Methylosarcina fibrata AML-C10: one gene and its partners. The protein of the gene in region 2 interacts with the protein of the main gene of each other region in a pairwise test. Links are inferred from orthologs where the notes say so. Each region holds a gene or a part of one and is shown on either strand. Other genes may lie near its edges.

Region 1 (3,261 bases), 3.0 Mb from region 2 along the record:
ATTAGGCCGAGCGTTGGGTATGATGCGTTTGCCAGGCATCCTGTATCGTTCGGATCGTGCCGACTTCGTGGATCAATGCGTCGAGGGGGGGAATCTCGAAATCCCTCTCCAGCAGCGTCGGGAACACCCCGTAAAGTTCGTAGGCCTTGCCCAGCAGTTTCCACACCGGATCGATCACATCGGCGCCGTGAGTGTCGATCAGGAAATCGTCCGCTTCGCGGTAATGGCCTGCGATATGGGCATAAGCAATGCGCTCGCCCGGAATTGCCCGCAAAAAGGCTTCGGCGTCATAGCCGTGGTTGACGCTGTTGACATAGATGTTGTTGACGTCGAGCAGGACGTCGCAATCGGCTTCGTCCACGACGGCGTTGAAGAAAGTGATTTCGTCCATTTCTTGACCCGGAGCGGCGTAATAGGACACATTTTCGATCGCAATCCTTTGTTCCAGCAACTCCTGAACCCGCCGAATACGGGCCGCCACATGGCCTATCGCTTCGGAGGTAAAAGGGATCGGCATGAGGTCGTACAAGTGCCCCCCCTTGCTGCAATAACTGAGATGTTCGCTGTACAGCTTGATGCCGTGTTCGGCCATGAACCGTTTCACTTCCAGTACGAATTGTTCATCGAGAGGATCGGTGCTGCCGATGGACAGGGACAAACCATGGCAAACGAAAGCGAAACGTTCGGTCATGTGCCGGAACTGCTTACCCAGCCGGCCTCCCAGGGGAATCCAGTTCTCCGGCGCAACTTCGTAAAAATCGACTGATGCGGGAGGCGCTGCAATGATCTGGTTTAAAAAAGCGCGGCGCAGGCCCAGGCCGGCGCCATGAATAAGATTCCGGTTCGTACGCATGAGGAATGAGAAGCTGAATGTGGGAAACCGGAAGAGCCTGACTGTCCTTCTCTTCCGTGTTTCCGTTACCGATAAGGCTGTCCGCCCGTTTAAACGAGGGCTTAAACAGGCAGATGCGAATTGCTCTTTCGCAGACTTATTTCTTTTCCTGCGGCATTTCGCCTTTCATCATGGTGCCGCAGGCACCTTCTTTGCCTTTCATATTGGCGCCGCACACGTTTTCCATGCCTTTTTTCATTTTATCGCCGTCCATCATCTGGCCGCATTTGCCTTCGCCGCTTTTGGCTGTCGGGGCGGGAGCCGGTTTCTGACCGGCGCAGGCGCCTTCGGGCGTCTTGGGCTTGGTCATGCCGCCCATATTGGCGCCGCAGGCCATTTCCCCGGATTTGCCGGCTTCAGCCACCTGCATGTAGCCGTTGGACAGTTCGGTCATGCCGAAAGGATTGGCTTCCGCATTGGCGGCAGTGGCGGTAATCGTTGAAATAAAGGCAGCGCCCATTGCGGCAGCCAAAGGCGATTTGTTCATTTTCTTCATATTAACTCCGAGTGAAAGGTATAAATCTTCGATAGTGACGCATCGAATTGATCATATGTTATCAAACCCTACTGAACGATGAATGAATATTTATCAAGGCGGTTTTTTTTAAGGTACCGCGTAATTTGCCCGGCTTGCCGCCAGCGTAGTATCCCGGAGTTACCGAAACAGGCCCATGCCGGGTGTGCTTTCATATCGTCTTGTCGGGATACTCGCACAGATCTTCAATCACGCAACTCGGGCATCGGGGTTTTCTCGCAACACAGGTATAGCGGCCATGCAGAATCAGCAAATGATGAACGTCTCTTTTATGCCGCACCGGAACCCACTTTTCCAGGTTGCGCTCGACTTCCCTGACGGTTTTGCCCGGCGCCAGTCCGGTCCGGTTGGCTACCCGGAAAATATGAGTGTCAACGGCAATGGTGTGCATGCCAAAAGCCGTATTCAATATCACATTAGCCGTTTTTCTGCCGACTCCGGCCAGGGCTTCGAGTTCTTCCCGCGTTTTCGGCACTTCGCCGCCATGCCTGTCCAGCAATTGCCGGCACAATGTCATGATATGGGCCGCCTTGCTGTTATATAAATTGATGGTCTTGATGTATTCTTTCAGCCCTTCCAGTCCCAATGCCAGAATGGCTTTGGGCGTATTGGCGGCAGGAAACAGCCGGGCCGTAGCTTTGTTGACTCCCTTGTCGGTGGCTTGCGCCGACAGCACGACAGCGATCAGCAACTCGAATGGCGTGCCATAGCACAATTCGGTTTTCGGTTCGGGAATCGCGGCGGTCAGCCGATCTAAGATGGCATGTCGTTTCTGTTGGTTCATATTTTTAATAAAAAATTTCTATTCTGCCGTGTCGTTTACGGATGACTAATTCAAATTCAATTCTCTAAAGCAAGAGGTCGCGGATTAATAAGAGAAAGTCGGGATGGACAATCGGTATAAAACGATTATTCACAATATCTGTGGATAACTCTGTGGAGAAGTTAGAGATAAGTCTTTTTAAGCCCTGAAATTGCTAAGGTTGAGTTAAACTGTACGATTTTTGCTCAAAGAATTTTAATAAATATAAATCAATAGGTTATAAAATAATCTTCAAAATTGGATAATGATATTTTTTAAGTTTCGGCATTGACTTTTTCCTGTGATTTGGTGTGTATAAACCGAAATGAATTTTGAAAAAGAGCTTGCATTTTTATCTCTCTTGAGTATTTTTCAGGATCAGGGCCGTGTGCGATTTGAACTTTTACAAGCGGTACAGAAGGTTTGGAAAGCCGATCATCGGGATCGCCTGGCTATGAGCTTGTTGCGCGATGGCCGGCCGACGGAAACGCAGGAGTTCATCTCTGGCCGCCGGCAATCCCGGCAGAAAGCGGGCTTTGCGGAAAGGACGACCGGTTTCTACCTGGCGTGATTGTTCCGAACCGCTGATGCCAGTCCTTGAAATGACACGGAAAATTATAACCGCAACCAAATTTTGAAAGTTTTTCCAGCCCATGTTCCTTTTTCGGATCAATCCTGCCGAGGAATCGTCGGCTGCTTGCCGGCAACCTGTGGCTGCAAATCGAATTGTAAGAAAAACTGCCCGGATCCCGGAGGCGAGTTTTGTTCATAGTACAACGCTTTAAGCTCCAGGTTGCCTTCGGGACCCAGCATCGAGCCGGTCAGCAGCGAGCGGAAATCCTTGCCTCCGATCAGTTGATGGGTCAGGGTAAGATACAATCTCGATAGCTGTTTTTCCCTGATCATCGTGTCCAGCATGGTCGGGCCTGCGATCAGGTAAATGCTTCGGTAGCCCAACCCGCTGAGCTGCGGTATCAGGGAAGCTCCGTGCACCATGTCGTCTTCGCCGGTGATTAGTACGGTATACCCCTG
Region 2 (3,746 bases):
GACAGTCGTTTGCATCACGAGATCTCGGTCGCTACGCAAAGCAGCGGCGGGCTGTTGGGGCAGTTGGTCAACAGCGTCACCAGCGGTGAAGGCATGGTGCTCAAGTTTTCCGGCAAAGGCAAAGTCATCATCTGTTCACGCAACCGGGAAAACTTCATTGCATGGCTATTGAAAGGCATGCCGGGCAATCGTTAGTTCTTTTCAAGCCTTGTCTTTCATAAGACGACTTGCCGCCGGGTTCGGATCGTTCCGTCCGGACTCCGGTTGATACACACTGTTTCCTGTTTATTGCCGAGAGTTTGCGTTCCAGTCGAGGGCCGCCGAATATCAAGGCACGGACAGCCCGCCAAGATCTACGGCCACAAGACGGCCGATTAAGTTTTACAAAACAGGTTCAATGCTCTCCGCCATTTGTATATACTATGCAACATTTTAAGTGTATTTTTTTCGGCTTGTCCATTGTTTTACGCCGGAGTTGCCACCAAATCGGATAAATCCGGAAAGCCGTTGAAACTTTATTTAGAACAATATTTTATGAAGTCAAACACAAGCCGCCTCAACAGGAAAAAATGATGACCAAGAGTTTAATTTCTGAAATTACCGGACAAAACGACATTGATCCGGCAGAAACCAGGGAATGGATCGAGGCATTGCAGGCAGTACTGGACAAGGACGGCAGCGAGCGCGCGCATTTCTTGATTGAACAACTGGTTGCAGTCACCCGACATTCGGGATTCGACGTCCCTTTCAGTGCCAACACCGCTTACCTCAATACCATTCCCGTCGCCAGTCAGGCAAAATACCCCGGCAATCATGAGATCGAATTGAAAATTCGTTCCTATGTCCGCTGGAATGCGATGATGATGGTGCTGAGGGCGAACAAGCATACCAATGTCGGAGGCCATATCGCCAGCTTCGCCTCTGCGGCCACTTTATACGATGTCGGATACAACCATTTCTGGCGCGCGCCTTCCGACCAGCACGACGGCGACCTGATCTTTACCCAGGGCCATCTAACCCCGGGCGATTACGCCCGCGCCTTTCTGATGGGCAGATTGACGGAAGAGCAAATGAACAATTTCCGCCAGGAAGTGGGCGGAAACGGTTTGTCGTCTTATCCGCATCCGTGGCTGATGCCGAACTTCTGGCAATTTCCTACGGTTTCCATGGGGCTGGGTCCCATCATGGCGATTTATCAGGCCCGTTTCATGCGTTATTTGCAGGATCGCGGCCTGGCCGATACCTCGGAACGCAAAGTGTGGAGCTTCGTGGGCGACGGCGAAACCGACGAGCCCGAATCCCTGGGCGCCATCGGGTTGGCCGGACGGGAAAAGCTGGATAACCTGATCTTTGTCGTCAACTGCAATTTACAGCGGCTGGACGGACCGGTCCGGGGCAACGGCAAGATCATCCAGGAGCTGGAAAGCGAGTTCCGAGGCGCCGGCTGGAACGTCATCAAAGTGGTCTGGGGTCAGCGCTGGGACGCGCTGCTGGCAAGAGACACCGAAGGTTTGCTCGCGGCACGGATGATGGCCTGCGTCGACGGCGATTATCAGACGTTCAAGGCCAAGGACGGAGCCTACGTCAGAGAGCATTTTTTCAATACGCCCGAATTGAAGGCGATGGTCGCCGACTGGTCCGATCGCGACATCTGGGAATTGAACCGGGGCGGGCACGATCCTTCCAAGGTTTATGCTGCCTTCCATGCCGCGGTCAACCACAAGGGCCAGCCGACCGTCATTCTGGCGAAAACGATCAAAGGCTACGGCATGGGCGAATCCGGCCAGGCGCAAAACATCACCCATCAACAAAAGAAAATGAGCGAGAGCTCGCTCGGCCATTTCCGCGATCGCTACGATTTGCCCGTCACCGACGAGCAGATGCACGACCTGCCTTACATTAAATTTCCCGAAGACTCGAAGGAGTTCGCGTATATGATGCAGCGCCGCACCGAGTTGGGCGGACCGTTGCCGGCCAGACGGGCCAAGTCTTACGCGCTGGACGTGCCGGTGCTGAGCGATTTCAAAGCGTTGCTGGAAGCGAGCGGGGAAGGCCGCGAATTTTCCACGACCATGGCGTTCGTGCGCATGCTGAACATTCTGGTCAAAGACAAAAATATCGGGAAACGCATCGTGCCGATCGTTCCGGACGAGTCGCGGACCTTCGGCATGGAAGGCATGTTCAGACAGCTCGGCATCTGGTCCCAGGTAGGGCAGTTGTATACGCCCCAGGACGCCGATCAGTTGATGTTTTACAAGGAGGACAAGCACGGCCAGGTCCTTCAGGAAGGCATCAACGAAGCGGGCGGCCTGTGCGACTGGATCGCGGCCGGCACGTCCTATTCCACGCACAACGTGCCGATGATTCCATTTTTCATCTACTACTCGATGTTCGGATTTCAGCGCGTCGGCGATTTGATCTGGGCGGCGGCGGACCAGCGCACCCGAGGCTTCCTGATGGGGGGCACGGCCGGCCGGACCACGCTGAACGGCGAAGGACTGCAACATGAGGACGGCCACAGTCATTTAATGGCGGCAACCGTGCCCAATTGCGTTTCTTATGATCCGACTTATGCCTACGAGTTGGCCGTCATAATCCAGGACGGTTTACGCCGCATGTACGTCAATCAGGAAGACATCTTCTACTATATCACGATCATGAACGAAAATTACCCTCATCCGGCCATGCCGAAAGGCATCGAGCTGGATATTCTCAAGGGCATGTATTGTTTCCGTCAGGGCGGCAAAAAGAAAGGGCCGAAGGTACGCTTATTGGGTTCGGGCACGATCTTTCGTGAAGTCGAGTTTGCCGCGGAACTGCTTCGTGACGACTGGGGAGTGGATGCGGATTTATGGAGCTGCACCAGTTTCACCGAACTGGCCCGGGACGGTCAGTCCTGCCACCGCTGGAACCGTCTGCATCCGACCGAAACGGCACGCGTGCCTCACGTGACCCATTGTCTCGGTCAGGATCCGAGTCCGGTGATTGCGGCCACCGATTATTGCCGGGCTTTTGCCGAACAAATCCGCCCGTATATTGCCTCGCCTTACACGGTATTGGGCACCGACGGATTCGGTCGGTCCGATACCCGGAAGAACCTGAGGCGGTTTTTCGAAGTGGACCGCTACCACGTCACGGTTGCTGCCCTGAAGAGTCTGGCGGATTCAGGTCAATTCGATCCGGCCAAAGTGGAAGTGGCTATCGCCAAATACGGCATGAATGCCGATGTCAATGCGCCCTGGTTAGTATAAGCGGAAGGATACCCATGACTGATGTAATCGAAATCAAAGTTCCCGACGTCGGCAACGTGACCGATATCGACGTCGTCGAAGTGCTGATCAAGCCCGGCGATACGGTCGAATTGGAACAAACGGTGGCCACGCTCGAAACCGATAAGGCGAGCATGGATTTGCCGTCCAGCGCGGCGGGCACCGTTCAGCAGGTTTTCATCAAAAAAGGAGACAAGGTTTCGGAAGGAACGCTGATTGCGACGGTGCAGGCCGGCGCGGCGGCGCCTGCCGAAGCTAAAGCCGAAGCGCCCGAGCCCAAAGCGGCCGCCGAAGCCAAGCCGGCGGAACCTGCCAAAGTCGAAAAAGCGCCGGAGCCGGCACCGAAACCCGCTCCGGCGGCTCTTCCCGAACCGTTGCCCGAACCCGGTTCGGTCCGTCCGCCCCATGCTTCTCCTTCGGTCCGTCTTTTCGCGCGCGAGCTGGGCGTGGATGTTACCCGGCTCGGCGCCGGCAGCG
Region 3 (3,514 bases), 310 kb from region 2 along the record:
CCGGCGCCGAGGCCCAGGTCGACTCGTTGCGGGCGCGACTGAAGCTGCGCGAAACCGGCAATCGTCCGGAAGAGATCGCGCAAGCCCGGTCGCTCGTCCGCGAGCGCGAAGCCGCCGCCGTCAATGCCGAGCGGTTGTTCCAGCGGGCCGAGGAACTGCTGGCCGACAAAGGGGTCTCGACCCAGGAACGCGACAACGCCGAGGCCGGCCGCAAGGAGGCCCGGGCTAGACTCAAAGCCGCGCGCGACAACCTGGCGCTTCTCGAAGCCGGATTTCGAATCGAAGACATTACCCAGGCCAAAGCCGATCTTGCGCAAACGGAAGCGGCACTGGCCACCGCCCGTCTGCAATTGAAGGATACGGTATTGACCGCGCCATCCGACGGTGTCATTCTCACCCGGGCGCAAGAGGCCGGCGCCATCCTGCAAGCGGGCTCGCCGGTTTTCACGCTTTCCCTGGTGCATCCGGTTTGGGTTCGCGCCTACATTCATGAGCCCGACCTGGGCCGCATCCATCCGGGCATGAAGGTCGAGATCCGGACCGACTCCCTTGTCGGCAAACCTTATCAGGGCCGGATCGGCTACATTTCTCCGCGCGCCGAATTTACGCCGAAGACCGTGGAAACGGCGGAACTGCGCACGGCGCTCGTCTACCGATTACGCATCGTCGTCGAGAATCCCGATGAAAGGCTGCGCCAGGGCATGCCGGTCACAGTCACTCTCGCTGAAAGCGCGCCAGGCACGCAGAATCCGTTATGAACGATGCCCTGGTCATACTCGACTCCGTCCGGAAAATCTTTCCGCACTCGACGAAGCCCGCGCTGGAAAACGTCTCGGCCGCGCTAAGGCCCGGTCGGATTACCGGATTGGTAGGACCCGACGGGGCCGGCAAGACGACGCTCATCCGGCTGATCGCCGGATTGCTCGAACCGACTTCCGGCGCCGTTTCCGTAGATAATCTCGACCCGATCCGCGACGCGGACAAGCTACGCACGGTCATTGGTTACATGCCGCAAAAATTCGGCCTCTACGAAGATTTGTCCGTTGTCGAAAATCTTGAATTCCACGCCGATCTGAGGGGCCTGACGGGTGAAGAACGCGTCGCCACCTTCAAACGCCTTCTGGAATTTACCGATCTGGCCCGATTCACCACACGACTGGCCGGAAAGCTGTCCGGCGGCATGAAACAAAAGCTCGGCCTGGCCTGCGCACTGTTGGGTCGACCCAGGTTGCTGCTGCTGGACGAACCGAGCGTCGGCGTCGATCCGATTTCGCGCCGCGAATTGTGGAAAATGGTCCATGAACTCGTCGGCCAGGGTCTGACGGTCGTATGGAGCACGGCGTATCTGGATGAAGCCGAATTATGCGCGGAGGTGCTGTTGATGAACGACGGACAGTTGATCTTCTCCGGAAAGCCCGCCGACCTTACCCGCCGAATCCGTAATCGAAGCCTGCAAATCCGGCGGCTGACCGGCAACCGCCGGCAATTGCTCGCCCGGGCGTTGCGCCGGCCCGAGGTCATGGACGGGGTCATTCAAGGCCACGCGGTCCGTCTGGTGCTCCGCCAGGGTGCGGATCCTCCCTCCCTCAAGGAACTCGACGCCGGGGTGGATGCCGAATTCGTGCCCGTCGCGCCCCGCTTCGAGGATGCATTCATTGAAGCCCTCGGAGGCGGCCCGGGCGGCGATTCGGTTCTTGCGCAGCGCCTGCGGCCGGTGCCCGGAGACGACGGTACCGTTGTGGAAGCGGTGGCGTTAACCAAACGCTTCGGAGACTTCACCGCAACCGATCACGTGAATTTCAGCGTCAAACGCGGCGAAATCTTCGGCCTGCTCGGACCGAACGGCGCCGGTAAATCGACGACGTTCCGGATGATGTGCGGACTGCTGACGCCTACCTCGGGTACCGCGCGGGTCATGGGCATCGATCTCAAAACCGGCGCCAGCGAGGCTCGCCAGCGCCTCGGCTACATGGCGCAGAAATTCTCGCTGTACGGCAATCTCACGATCGCACAGAACCTGAAGTTCTTCTCCGGCGTTTACGGATTGCGCGGCGCGCGGCAGAAAACCGCGATAGCGGACATGATTGAGGTCTTCAGGCTTCAGCCTTTCCTGGGCACGACGCCCGATGCCCTTCCGCTCGGTTTCAAGCAGCGCCTGGCGTTGGCCTGCGCAGTCATGCATCAGCCGGCGATTCTCTTTCTGGACGAGCCGACCTCCGGCGTCGACCCGGTAACGCGCCGTGAATTTTGGACGCACATCAACGGCCTCGTCGACAAGGGCGTCACCGTCATGGTCACGACCCATTTCATGGACGAAGCCGAATATTGCGACCGCATCGCGTTGGTGTTTCGCGGCAAAATCATCGCGGCCGGCTCCCCCGACCGGCTTAAGGAACAAACCGTATCCCCGCAGAATCCCGATCCGTCGATGGAAGACGCGTTCATTGCCCTGGTACAGCAACATGTTTCGGAGGCTTCGACATGAAAGCGCCCGTTTCCCTCCGCCGTCTGTATGCCCTCTGCCGAAAGGAAACCTGGCAAATCCTGCGCGATCCCAGCAGTAATCTGATCGCCTTCGTTCTGCCTGTGGTAATGTTGTTCATTTTCGGTTACGGCATCAACCTCGACTCGACCGCCGTGAATGTCGGCTTGGTACTCGAAGACGCCAGCCCCGAGGCCAGGCATTTCGCGGACAATCTTTACGGCTCGCCCTACTTCGTCGTGCACGCGGCGAAGACGCAGGCGGAGGCCGAGCAGGCGCTGACCGAAGGCCGGGTACGAGGCTTTGTGGTGGTGCCGGTGGATTTTGCCGAAAAACTCAAACAGCCGGCCAATACGGCGCCGTTGCTGGTGGTGACGGACGGCTCGGAACCCAACACGGCCAACTTCGTACAAAATTACGTGACCGGTGCCTGGAGCGGCTGGATGCAGCAGCGCGCCGGCGAGCGCGGCGAAACGCCGCCGCCCGGAATCGGCATCGAACCACGCTTTTGGTTTAACCCCGCCGCTGAAAGCCGGAATTTTCTGATTCCGGGATCGATTACCGTCATCATGACGGTCATCGGCGCGCTGCTGACCTCGCTCGTGGTGGCCCGCGAATGGGAACGGGGCACGATGGAAGCGCTGCTGGCCTCGCCGGTAACCCGGACCGAATTGCTGTTGAGCAAGCTGCTGCCCTATTACGCACTCGGCATCGTTTCGCTGTTTCTGTGCGTCGGAGTCGCAGCCTTGATGATGCACGTGCCGTTTCGCGGTTCGCTGCTGATTTTGTGGGGAATCGGCTCGCTCTTTCTGGCGAGCAGTCTCGGCTTGGGCCTGCTGCTCTCCACCGTGCTGCGCAACCAGTTCGTCGCCGCCCAGGCGGCCCTCAACGCGGCCTTTCTGCCCGCGCTCATGCTTTCGGGCTTTCTCTTCGAAATCCGCAGCATGCCCGCGGTCATTCAAGGCGTTACCTATCTGATACCGGCCCGCTATTTTGTGACCGCCATCCAGACGCTTTTCCAGGCCGGCAACG

What was found.
Region 1: the proteins of aceE (region 2) and nth interact in binary tests that used the Escherichia coli proteins (3 or more experiments, as listed by UniProt). The link is inferred for Methylosarcina fibrata AML-C10 from one-to-one orthologs.
Region 3: the proteins of aceE (region 2) and A3OW_RS0109440 interact in binary tests that used the Escherichia coli proteins (3 or more experiments, as listed by UniProt). The link is inferred for Methylosarcina fibrata AML-C10 from one-to-one orthologs.

The regions. Positions count from the first base shown.
Region 1 is NZ_KB889965.1:4,629,582-4,632,842, forward strand. Bases 396-3,141 are described here. They hold nth (endonuclease III), read right to left. Parts: upstream 2,212-3,141; coding sequence 1,579-2,211; downstream 396-1,578. Other genes in these bases: A3OW_RS0121945 (HvfB family MNIO-type RiPP peptide maturase), read right to left, coding at 396-853; A3OW_RS0121950 (hypothetical protein), read right to left, coding at 990-1,388; A3OW_RS28050 (hypothetical protein), read left to right, coding at 2,555-2,800; A3OW_RS0121965 (RibD family protein), read right to left, coding at 2,899-3,141. Also shown: more of A3OW_RS0121945, read right to left, coding at 2-395; more of A3OW_RS0121965, read right to left, coding at 3,142-3,261. UniProt on the Escherichia coli protein: DNA repair enzyme that has both DNA N-glycosylase activity and AP-lyase activity. The DNA N-glycosylase activity releases various damaged pyrimidines from DNA by cleaving the N-glycosidic bond, leaving an AP (apurinic/apyrimidinic) site.
Region 2 is NZ_KB889965.1:1,676,582-1,680,327, reverse strand. The notes cover bases 221-3,451. They hold aceE (pyruvate dehydrogenase (acetyl-transferring), homodimeric type), read left to right. Parts: upstream 221-572; coding sequence 573-3,251; downstream 3,252-3,451. Other genes in these bases: aceF (dihydrolipoyllysine-residue acetyltransferase), read left to right, coding at 3,266-3,451. In the rest of the region: A3OW_RS0108035 (TIGR00266 family protein), read left to right, coding at 1-195; more of aceF, read left to right, coding at 3,452-3,746. UniProt on the Escherichia coli protein: Component of the pyruvate dehydrogenase (PDH) complex, that catalyzes the overall conversion of pyruvate to acetyl-CoA and CO(2).
Region 3 is NZ_KB889965.1:1,991,113-1,994,626, forward strand. The notes cover bases 121-3,119. They hold A3OW_RS0109440 (ATP-binding cassette domain-containing protein), read left to right. Parts: upstream 121-754; coding sequence 755-2,485; downstream 2,486-3,119. Other genes in these bases: hlyD (secretion protein HlyD), read left to right, coding at 121-758; A3OW_RS0109445 (ABC transporter permease), read left to right, coding at 2,482-3,119. Outside these bases: more of hlyD, read left to right, coding at 1-120; more of A3OW_RS0109445, read left to right, coding at 3,120-3,514. UniProt on the Escherichia coli protein: Part of the ABC transporter complex YbhFSR that could be involved in efflux of cefoperazone. Probably responsible for energy coupling to the transport system.